DNA from 2 places in the Lysinibacillus sp. ACHW1.5 genome. Region 2 is predicted to be linked to the other one. Evidence: riboswitches for the same ligand, from Rfam matches in the RefSeq annotation. Region 2 holds a riboswitch; the other holds the start of a gene.
The links. Region 2 has a riboswitch for S-adenosylmethionine ahead of L6W14_RS07685 (YezD family protein). Riboswitches for the same ligand answer to the same signal wherever they lie in the genome.
Positions count from the first base shown of each region.

Region 1 (5,948 bases), 1.2 Mb from region 2:
AGGAGCCTTTAATGGGCCCAGCTCTGCAAGCTGTTTTTTGATGACCTCTTTACCACCTTCGATATTGCTAGTCTCAGGTTTAATTAAAGCAATCATAATGAAAAATAAAAAGATAGACATAATAATTGAGAAGGGGGCGGCATAAAGTAGCCAAGCACCCCATGAAATATCCACGTTAAATTGCTCTTGGATAAAGTTTAAGGCCACCATATTTTGAGCTGCTGCAGTCTTAATACCGATATTCCAAATGGAAACGGCTTGTACCGAAGTAATAACTAACAAGGCAGCAAGCCGACTATCACGTGGTAAACCAAACGCTGCAACCATTCCAAGCAATATCGGTACTACCGCGCCAGCTCGTGCTGTAGCAGAGGGTACAAAAAATGCGAGGACGATAGAGACTAAAATAGCGCCAAATACGATAGCTTTTGTTTTCGTTCCCACCAGTGAAAGAATCCAAAGAGCAAGTCGTTTATGTAGATTAGTAATTTGCATTGCTGCCGCTAGAAAAAGAGCTGCTGCTACTAAAGCAACGGCAGAATTACTAAAGCCACTTAAAGATAATTTTAATGCGCTAGCTGTTCCTAGCTCTGTAGTTGGATCATCCATTGACGGAGCGAGTCCTAGTAATACAGTTACTAGTGCAATGATCATGGCCGAGCTTACAGGATATGAAACGGCCTCTGTAACCCAAAGGATGACTGCAAAAGCTAAAATGGCTAAAGCTCGTTGTCCAGCTATAGGTAAATCACCATTATTAGGTAAAAAGGTAATAATGATAAGTAACGCGAATGCCAAGCCAATCCATAGTGGCTTTAAATTAAGTTTTGTAGCTGCTTGCTTTGGTGAAGACATATTTCCTCATCCTTTCTACGATAAAAATGACGATTATTATCCATAACATCGGCCTGTATAATGTTTTATTAAGATAAGAATATATGTATTTTATTGTAGATAAAAATCTATGTGAAAATGGTGTTTTTTACAGCAATATGAGTAGATAAAGAGAAAATACATGGTCACAAAAAATACAAAAATATCCATAAAATATTATTTCTTTTTCTTAAAGGCAGAAGTTACTTTAGGCTCTGTGCCATTGACTAATCGTTTAATATTTTCAAGATGCAGGATGATGGCTATGCCAAAAAGAAAAAGAGCTATAATGGTTGGACCAATGCCAGGAATCCATAAATAAGTTGCTGTACAAAACACGAGATAAAATTCTAGCACACCAACAATTAAATAATTTGTTGCAAAGGATAAAATAACAAATAAAATAAGTGCAAATAAACCAATCTTCCAATCAACGGCAAGTAAAATACCAATGATGGAGGCCGTTCCTTTCCCGCCGTTGAAGCCCATGTAGAATGGGAAATTATGACCTAAAATAACCCCAGCAGCCATAATATAAGTAAGCAGCCAAATCTGTTCTTCTGTTAAATGAATGGCGTCCGCTAGATAAAAATGTGCACCTATAATAGCCACAACGCCTTTCCCTATATCGATGAGGGCTACTAAAACGCCATATTTCCAGCCGAGGGAAAGAGTAGCATTAGAGGCACCAGCATTACCGTGGCCAGCCTTTTTTAAATCAACCCCCGATAAAAATTGGGCTACTTTAGAGCCGTGAATACAGCCTATTAAATAGCCAATCATAAGAAAAATGATCACGGCTTTTACCATAAAAATACTCCTCTCAAAATTTTTTCTAAAATAGTGTATGCGTTCATATTACGTATAAGAGCAGACAGAAGTTTCGGAAAAAATAAAATTTACATGTTGACAGAAAAAAACTCTATGTTTATACTGTGTAACAACGATGGAAATTGAATCTCATACTCTTATCAAGAGCGGCGGAGGGATAGGCCCTATGATGCCCGGCAACCAGTAAGCAATGAGCTTACTAAGGTGCTAATTCCTACAGATTCTTACTTGGATCTGGCAGATAAGGGGAGGAAAACTTGCAACCGCAACCCTCTTCTTAGCTGAAGAGGGTTTTTGTTTTCTACAGAAAAATCCTCCTCATCTCCGGTACCATCGTAAAAAAATAACCATTTGGAGGTACACAATGACAAATTTTAAACCAGAAACATTGCTGTTGCATGGTGGTCAAGAGCCAGACCCAGTGACGGGTTCTCGCACAGTTCCAGTCTATCGCTCAACTGCTTTTGTATTTAAAGACACTGCTCATGCGCAACGTCTTTTTGCCTTAGAGGAAGCAGGGAACATTTACACACGAATTACCAATCCAACAGTTGATGTGTTTGAAAAACGTGTGGCTTTATTGGAAGGTGGAACAGCAGCAGTAGCACTTTCATCTGGTGCAGCAGCTATCGCATTTTCCATTTTAAATCTAGCTGGAGCTGGTGATGAGATAGTAGCAGCTAGTTCTTTATATGGTGGTACGTATAATTTATTTGCTAACACATTACCAAACTATGGTATTAAAACGATTTTTGTAGATGAAACAAACCCAGAGAATTTTAATGCGGCGATTACTGATAAAACAAAAGCTGTCTTTGCAGAGGTTTATGGTAATCCAAGCTTAAAGGTTTTAGATATTGAAGCAGTAGCTAAAATTGCACATGATAATGGTCTACCATTAATTATTGACAGCACGTTCGCTTCTCCTTACGGTTCTACACCTATTGAATACGGTGCAGATGTTGTGGTTCATTCAGCAACTAAATGGATAGGAGGTCATGGCACAACTTTAGGGGGCGTTGTTGTAGACGCTGGTAAGTTTGATTGGACTAGCGGTCGATTCCCTGGTTTTACTGAACCAGATGCCTCTTACCATGGTCTACGTTATGGAATTGATACAGCTTCTGCTGCCTTTGCTACAAAGCTACGTGTACAATTATTACGTGATTTTGGTCCAACATTAAGTGCTGATGCTGCCTTTAATTTATTGCAAGGGTTAGAAACGCTTCATCTGCGTATCCCTAAACACAATGAAAATGCATTGGCAGTGGCTGAGTATTTACAAAACCACCCATCTGTGGAGTATGTAAATTATAATGGCCTAGAAGATTTTCCGACACATGGGTTAGCAAAAAAATATTTAAGAAATGGCTTCGGTTCAGTGCTTACATTTGGCATAAAGGGTGGACGAGAAGCTGGGCGAAAGCTTATTGATAGCGTGAAATTATTCTCACATGTAGCAAATGTAGGTGATGCAAAGTCATTAATTATTCATCCAGCTTCCACTACTCATCAGCAACTATCAGCAGACGAATTAGTTCAAGCTGGTGTAACCGAGTCGCTCATTCGCTTATCCATCGGTTTAGAGGCAGTAGAGGATATTATTGCTGATTTAGATCAAGCCATTACACAGGCAACAACAGCTGAACAAACAGTAGAAGCTTAAAATTTAAAACAAATGGTAGAATGTTGTGGCGTTTACGTATTTTCTCATTCGATTAGCCTCATTTGGTAATGCGTTAAACGCTGCTACATCAACCTATTACTGCACCCGTTAATTATCAGAACCTTATAAAAAATAATACCAAGTAATTATATATGTATTGTTGACTTATTTAAATCCATGTTCTATACTAGGAAATAAGTTAATGGTACGAAAATTCTTTTTAAAAAAGGTAAATGTTTTCATAAGTGCTCCCCCACTTTTGAATATATAGAAGGGTAGTTGCCTAGCCAGTGACTACTCTTCCCAAAAACTGATGATAAAGGAGTGTTTAAAATGGGTAACATCTATAGTGCGCAAAACATTGTATCCTATCTAATATATGAGCTAAATGAAGGGCATGTATTTGTCAACAATAAATCCATTCAACACCTTCTTACATCAGTCGAAAGAAAATGGCAGGAAGTTTTTGGTCATACAGCATTTCAAGAACATGTTTTTACAGAAGAAAACTTTACTGTTAAGGAAGTATTTGAGACTTATGAACAGTACGGTGTGAGCCATATCTCACTTCCTGCGACAGAGTTTTACTTGAAGTATGGTACATTTCAATTAGTGGAACGTACGTATGCAATACCAAATTTTACAGAAGAAGAGATTAGTCTTGTTCAACAAGCTTTAGCACAATATCGTTATCAATTGCTTTCAAAAGCAAGTTAAAACCCCCTCATATTTTTAAGCTCATTCTCTGCTGCTACAGGGAATGAGTTTTTTCTTTAAAAGGATTGTTATGAGTGTCTGAGCATACATATATATAATAGAAGAAAGACATTCATATATTGAAATGTAAATAGTCAATATTTGTTCAAATCTTATAGATTGATTAATAAAACGTATAATAAAGGGAATGAAACCGATTTCTTTTGCACATCTAGAGAAAACAAATGTCCTTCCTAGAAAGATTTTTCTTGTGCAAAGTGTGTATTTGCGTTACAATTTTCTTTAAGTTAAATTTTGAATTATTTGAATTTGTATGTGTCCTAACACATATAGAAATAGCGAAACTCATACAAAGAGAGTTGTTGGCTAAAGGCTGCGGTGGGTGTCAAATTGTTATGACACAACCCCATAGAGAGTTAGCTTTAATGAAACTGCGGAATGTAAGTTGGAGGGAATAATAAGAATGGCAACTATAAAGGCAGCGATTTTAGGATTTGGAACGGTAGGTCAGGGGATTTACCATATTTTAAATGAAAAACGAGAAGAGCTAAAAAATAAATTAGGTATTGAATTAGAGGTAGCGAAGATTTTAGTGACAGATGCTAGTCGTGAACGTGTCCCAGGCACAGCACATTTAATGACAACAAGTATGGATGAAGTCTTAGCAGAGCCAGGTATGCAGGTTGTGTTTGAAGCAATTGTGAACGAAGAACCTGCATACAGTTATTTAAAGCGAGCGGTGGAACATAAGTGTCATGTTATTACTGCCAATAAAGTGATGTTTGCCAAACGAGGTTTGGAGTTGCAGGATCTTGCAAAAGCTAATGGCGTTTTTGTAGGCTATGAGGCTACTACTGCTGGTGGCGTACCTGTTATAAAAACAATGAAAAATATCTTACTTGTAAATGATGTAAGTCGTATTCAAGGTGTCTTAAACGGCACATGTAATTATATTTTAACAAAAATGCGTGCACAGGGCTGGTCGTTCGAAACAGCTTTAAAAGAGGCACAAGGCTTAGGTTATGCCGAAGCAGATCCATATAATGATATATCTGGACAGGATGCATTTAAAAAATTAATGATATTAAGTGCCTTAGCTTTTGGTGAGCAGCCTGACTGGTCAGATGTAGAGGTAATTGGGATCGATAGTATCTCTGCAGAACAAGTTCATGAAGCATGTGAAAAGGGTCTACGTTACCGCCATGTAGCTGAAGTGGAAAAACTAGCTGACGGTAAGATTATTGCAAAAGTAGGCCCTCAACTAGTTGATAAAGAGCATCCACTTTATCCAGTCGATGATGTGTTCAATGCGGTGGCATTAGAGACTAACTATATTGGTACATTAACATTAATCGGTCCTGGAGCAGGAATGTATCCAACAGCGAGTGTCATGGTAGAAGATTATGCTGAAATCATTGGGAAAAGAGCAGGATTTGTTGTGACAATCTAATAAAAGCTTTAAAAAAGGCCCGCCATTCAACAATGTTCAATTGTATGAATGGTGGGCTTTTAGTCTTCATCTTTGACGTCTATGTCCTCTGGAATAGGGGTAGCACGCCAAATTTCAATTTCCTCTTTTATACGTTCCAATTGTTTAAAATAAGTGCTGAATTGTCCACTATTGATTAAAATTTGTTGGCCATCGTAAACAGAACGGATGCGTCCTTCGTAAACTAGACGCATTACTTGATCCTCAGGCATACCAAGATCAATAGCTGTCTCTTCAATTGATTTGTACATACGATTCGCTCCTTTTACTGTTTTTATTATAACGTCCAATCATGAGAAAACATACTATTGGAATTAAAAGAAAAGTAAAAATGATAATTGTTTGATTTTGGATAAATATGTATGATTAGTA
Region 1 covers NZ_CP091777.1:391,258-397,205, forward strand. Annotated here, with positions in the region: gene L6W14_RS01865 (DASS family sodium-coupled anion symporter) at 1-855, opposite strand, end outside; gene L6W14_RS01870 (glycerol-3-phosphate acyltransferase) at 1,051-1,683, opposite strand; SAM riboswitch class I at 1,839-1,952, shown strand; gene L6W14_RS01875 (O-acetylhomoserine aminocarboxypropyltransferase/cysteine synthase family protein) at 2,069-3,370, shown strand; gene L6W14_RS01880 (hypothetical protein) at 3,704-4,087, shown strand; gene L6W14_RS01885 (homoserine dehydrogenase) at 4,551-5,537, shown strand; gene L6W14_RS01890 (MerR family transcriptional regulator) at 5,597-5,827, opposite strand.
Region 1: linked by a shared signal. The riboswitch ahead of L6W14_RS01875 (O-acetylhomoserine aminocarboxypropyltransferase/cysteine synthase family protein) and the one ahead of L6W14_RS07685 (YezD family protein) in region 2 are both predicted to bind S-adenosylmethionine.

Region 2 (5,948 bases):
AAAAGATTATAGAAATTGCTTATGGGATGTTTGCGGAAAATGGATTTGAAAAAACAAGCTTAGCAATGATTGCTACAGAGGTCGGTATTTCAAAACCAGCCATTTACTATTATTTTCAATCAAAAGATCAATTAATCGCTTTCATATTTGATGAATTGTATAAAGAAATTCAACATGATGTCGCTGTGGAGTATAAAGAGCTTTCTTCTGCTAATTTTAAGGAGGAATTACTTAAGCTAGGCTATAAATCTATTGAGGCACAGGACAAGGACCCTTATTTTAATAAAATATTTAATCAATATGTACTATTAGCGGCCCGCGATGAAAACTATAAAAGACAATTAGTAGAGCTAGAAACAAGCTTTTTAACGAGCTTTGTTGCTATCCTACGATATGGCGTACAGCTAGGCGTGCTAGAGGATACTCCCCATATAGAAGCGAAGGCACAGATGCTAGCCCTCGTCTATGATAATATCGGTAATTTCATGTTAACAGGCAACCAATTGAACTATAGGGCTATTTGGAAGGAGGCAGTGAATAGCGTTATCCAAGGGGGCAAAGATGACAAAAAGAAATGATGATCGGCGCATTGAAGGTCTTGATTTTGCAAGAGCTCTCGCCATGCTTGGCATGTTCATTGTCAATTTTGGCGTCATAACAGGTTCTACAACGAATGGTTCAACATGGTTAATGGCCTTCCAACATCTTTTCGAGGGACGTGCTTCGGCCGTATTTGTCATGCTAGCAGGAATAGGGACAGCCTTAATGACTCGTCAGGCTAGAGAGAGTAAGGACCCAATCCTTCTTCGTCAAAATCGACTTACTTTGTGGAAGAGGGCGCTTTTGTTATTTACGATAGGGATTATATTATATGCAATCGGCTGGACAGGAGATATCTTACATTATTATGGCGTGTATATGTTTGTTGCTGCTTGTTTGATTGCCCAATCCAAGAAAATGATGATCTTCATAATTGGTGCCATCCTTATCCTTTCACAATGGCTTCAAATTCAATTTAGTTACCTTGCTGGTTGGCATCCAACATATGTGCTACTAGAGTATCTTGATTTTTGGACACCAGCTGGATTTATAAGAAATTTGATGTTTAATGGCTATCATCCACTATTCCCCTGGATTTGCTTCTTTCTGATAGGGATGGTAATGGGCACATTAGATTTAACAAATCATACATTAAGAAAAAACTTACTGGTGATAGGCTTATTGCTAGTCATCGTGACTGAGACTTGTTCAACGTTATTCATTAAGATGACAACCATTCATTTATTAGATGTAGAGAGTGCATTGTATTTATTTGATACAGGACCGATTCCACCGAATATGATGTATGTCCTCTCTAATTCGGCTTCGGCTATTGTTATCATTGTTGGCTCCATCTATCTTGTAGAGACATGTAAAAATAAAGTTATTCAATCTTTCATATTAACTGGACAAATGTCTTTAACGCATTATGTTGGCCATGTTGTTATAGGCATTGGAATACTAATTATTTGCCAAAAGCTGGAGAACCAAACACTTGCTTTTTCCATGCTGTATGCCTGCTGTTATTTTTTAGGATGTGTCGTGGTTTCTGTATGGTGGAGGACTAAACATCATCGAGGCCCACTTGAATTCATGATGAGGAAATGGAGCTTGTAATAAATTAATGGATTGCCATCTATTTCTCACTGACTAGGCATAAAATACTTTAGGTATAGGGAGTCTTTTAATCTAAACGACATATTGCATAGTATTCAACTAGGTTTTCTAATATTTTGTATTGACATTCCTATAGCAGAATTATAGAATTATTTTCAAGAAACGCAGTACTCTTATCAAGAGAGGTGGAGGGACTTGGCCCAATGAAGCCTCGGCAACCGAACAACAGGTGCCAAATCCAACAGATGGTGTCTGAGAGATAGGAGGGGCTATCAATCAGTTTGATGCGTTGGCCTCTTTATGAACAATAAGGATAAAAAAGAAGGGGTGTATCGTATGGCTCAGTCAGTAAAAGTAGATGATAAGAAACTAGAGGCAATTGCGAAGGCGATTCAAAATCTTGAATTTGGTGAAGTGCATATTACGATTCAAGATGGTGTGATTGTGCAAATTAATAGGCTTGAAAAGCAGAGATTTCCGCAGAAAAAATAACAATGATTTCAGTAGAACTTATGTCAAACGGCCACCTATAAGCATGAAGGATTTCCTGTGCTTACAAGTGGCCCTTTTTTTGTGTAAAGGCTAGCTATAAAAGCTTTTTGGTATGGGACCGATATGACGGCGATGATAAAGCAAAGGCTCTTTTTGAGCATTTGTAATGTCTACGACCTGCCCAATAAAAATGGTATGGTCGCCAGCATCGATTTGCTGAAATGTTTTACATTGTAAATTAGCTGCTGTATCATGTAAAATCGGTAGTCCTAAAGAGGAAGTTGACCATTTTGCTTGTGCAAAGCGATCAGGGATTTTACTGGCAAATAGTGTACATAAATGCTCTTGATCACTCGCTAAAATATTGACCGCAAAATTTGGCGAAGTCGTGAAATAAGGATGGAGCTGAGATTTTTTATCGAGTGACCACAAAATAAGGAGCGGGTCGATTGAAACAGATGCAAAGGAATTGACGGTTAAGCCAATCGGTTTTGTGTCATGACATGTCGTGACAACTGTTACGCCTGTAGGATAATTACCTAATGCCAATTTAAAAGCAGCTACTAAATCTGTCATTCAAATCACCTCTTTATGAAATTAGTGAACGGAGTTTGTAGGTAAACGAAACTTTTTTTCATATCCTACTAGTAACTCCTTTTCTTGAGTAAATTTTAAACTAATCAAACATACAGGTAAAGGTAATGGGGAAAGAAAGGGGAATGGCCATGACTTTATATTTTGATCATTTGGTTCATCAAGTGGAATCACCAGAAAATATAAAGGTTTTCTTCAATAAACGAAATGTCCATACAGTGAATGGTGGGCAGCACACGATGTGGGGGACTTATAATACGTTAAGCTACTTTGGCTTAAGCTATATTGAACAAATTGCTATCTATGATCGTGATTTATTTGAGCAAGCGGCACAATACCCATATTCCCTACATTATACGTTTAAACGTGATCAAGAGCGCCAGGGATTTTCTCGAATTGCTCTGCGCACAAAAAATATTGAGGAAGAGGGTCGACGCTTGCGAGCATTGGGCTATGAAGTATATGGACCAGATGCATGTAGCAGAACAAGACCAGATGGCACTGTGGTAGAATGGAAGCTATTGCATTTTGGTAAGCCAGATCTGCCAATTGATTTTCCATTTTTGATTGAATGGGCGGAGGCAGATGAAGAGCGTTTGGTTCAATTAAAGGCAAGTGGTGCCATTGATGTCAAACAGGCTATAACCATGGAATCCGTCCAATTCTACGTCAAGGACATGCAGGCAACAGTACAACTGTGGCAAGAGGTGTTACAGCTACCAGTGCCTACGCAATATGAGCAGTATATGTCACTACAGCTACCGAATATGCGTTTAGATTTCTATGAGGAAGAGAGCGCGATGACAATGACACTTGGTCATGTCAAAGAGGGACCATTTGGTGTGACATTAAAGGATTCTAAACGAACAAAGGAAACTTTAGTTTGCCCTGGTGCTTTTTATTGGATAAATCGATAAGGAGAAAAGGCTGGAACATCACTAACAGGGACCTTCATTAAGCCGAATAATCTTTACATTAACAAACATGATAACTAGAAAAACCGAACTATTCCGAAACACTTCGTAAGCGTTTTAGTGGATAGCTCGGTATTTTTATGGGCTGAAACACTTTTGCTCTCGCCTTTTTACATAAGTATTGAAAAACAAAACCATCAATAGAATTTATTATGCTGGCTACTTGCTTTCCTGTGGATTTAGCGTTATAGAGGAGACCCTGGAGCGAAATCACCCCCTCACCTTGCTAAAAAGTTTTAGCAGTGACATGATCTTTAATTCAACAATATGGAAAAATCCACTTCATCAGAGAAGTGGATTTTCGTTGCCAATTATTATTCAATTGTCATTTTTTTCGGTGTTTCTGTACCTGTATACCAATCAAATTCAATTTCAAATGAATGCTTGTCGCCCTTTTTTGTATAGGAGTATTCGATTTTGAGCTGTTCACTTGGGCTGACAACTGTTGGCTCTGTGTCTTGAACAAAAGTGAATTCACCATTTTCTTTAAGCTTTTTTGCAATCGTTTCCAGTGTTGCTGCAAATTCTGCTACACTTTGTCGTTCTTTATGCTTCAAAATAACTTCAGTCATGGGTTTATTTTGTTTTTGCATCGAGATCCCTCCTTACGTATTGTTACTTCTATTATAACATGGAGGGGGCATTCAGCTTATAAAACAATACAAAAAGCGGATGAAGGAAACGATGCATTTCCTAATCCGCTGCTAATCTGGAACTACATGGATAGCCCCATTATGCTTATAGTTTTACAACATTTGATGCTTGGGGTCCACGATTGCCTTCCACAACATCAAATGAAACCTTTTGACCTTCTTCAAGTGTACGGAAGCCTTCCTCCTGGATGCCCGTAAAATGAACAAATACATCTTCGCCATCATCACATTCAATAAAGCCATAACCTTTTTCATTATTGAACCACTTTACGATCCCCTGTTGCATAAGCATTCGCCTCCAATGCGCTTGAATGTAAAATAAAGTTAATAAATGGTGCACTCATTGAGAAAATGTGAAAAAATTGCATTTTCTCTTAGAACATACAGGAATTGAACAAAGATGTCAATTGATTGACGAAATGCTTGCATATCTGGCTTTCTTTTTTTTCACAATTAAGACTATAATGGAAATGAACAACATAGAAAGTAGGATGCCAAATGACAACGAAAAATCAACCATTATCAGATTTAGAAATCGCTAGTCAAGCAGTGATCAAACCTATTACGGAAATTGCCAATGCTGCGGGTATTCCAGAGGATGCTCTTGAACAGTATGGCCGCTACAAAGCAAAGATCGACCCATTAAAAATTACTGCTCAGGGCGAGGATGCAAAGGTAGTATTAGTATCAGCTATTAGTCCAACCCCAGCTGGTGAAGGAAAGTCGACTGTGACTGTTGGACTAGCAGATGCCCTTCATCAATTAGATAAGAAGGTGATGGTCGCATTACGTGAACCATCATTAGGTCCAGTTATGGGCGTAAAAGGTGGCGCAACTGGCGGAGGTTACGCACAAGTTATACCAATGGAGGATATTAATTTACATTTTACTGGCGACCTTCATGCGATTACAACAGCTAACAATGCTTTATCCGCATTTATTGATAATCATATCCACCAAGGTAATACACTTAACATTGATCCACGACGCATTATTTGGAAGCGTGTCATGGACTTAAATGATCGTGCCCTTCGTAAGGTAGTGGTGGGATTAGGTGGTCCTGTTCAAGGCATGCCGCGTGAGGATGGCTTTGATATTACGGTTGCCTCTGAAATTATGGCAGTATTCTGTTTAGCAACAAGCATTGAGGATTTACGTGAGCGAATCGCTAGTATCGTGATTGGCTATACTTTCGAGCGTGAGCCTGTCTTTGTGCGTGATTTACAGGTAGAGGGTGCCTTAACACTATTATTAAAAGATGCCTTTAAGCCAAACCTAGTTCAAACATTAGAGGGAACACCTGCTATTATCCATGGTGGTCCATTTGCGAATATTGCTCACGGCTGTAATTCCATTATGGCGACACAAACCGCTCGTAAGCTAGCTGATATTGTGGTGACAGAAGCGGGCTTCGGCTCTGATTTAGGTGCTGAAAAATTCATGAACATTAAAGCTCGTAAGGGAGGCTTTAAACCAAGCGCAGTTGTCATTGTAGCGACAATTCGTGCCTTAAAAATGCATGGAGGTGTACCGAAAACAGCGCTTGTAGGCGAAAATGTGGAAGCACTTCTACAAGGGA
Region 2 covers NZ_CP091777.1:1,621,152-1,627,099, forward strand. Annotated here, with positions in the region: gene L6W14_RS07675 (TetR/AcrR family transcriptional regulator) at 1-578, shown strand, start outside; gene L6W14_RS07680 (DUF418 domain-containing protein) at 562-1,656, shown strand; SAM riboswitch class I at 1,827-1,922, shown strand; gene L6W14_RS07685 (YezD family protein) at 1,993-2,148, shown strand; gene L6W14_RS07690 (flavin reductase family protein) at 2,239-2,724, opposite strand; gene L6W14_RS07695 (VOC family protein) at 2,874-3,659, shown strand; gene L6W14_RS07700 (amphi-Trp domain-containing protein) at 4,031-4,309, opposite strand; gene L6W14_RS07705 (cold-shock protein) at 4,455-4,655, opposite strand; gene L6W14_RS07710 (formate--tetrahydrofolate ligase) at 4,868-5,948, shown strand, end outside.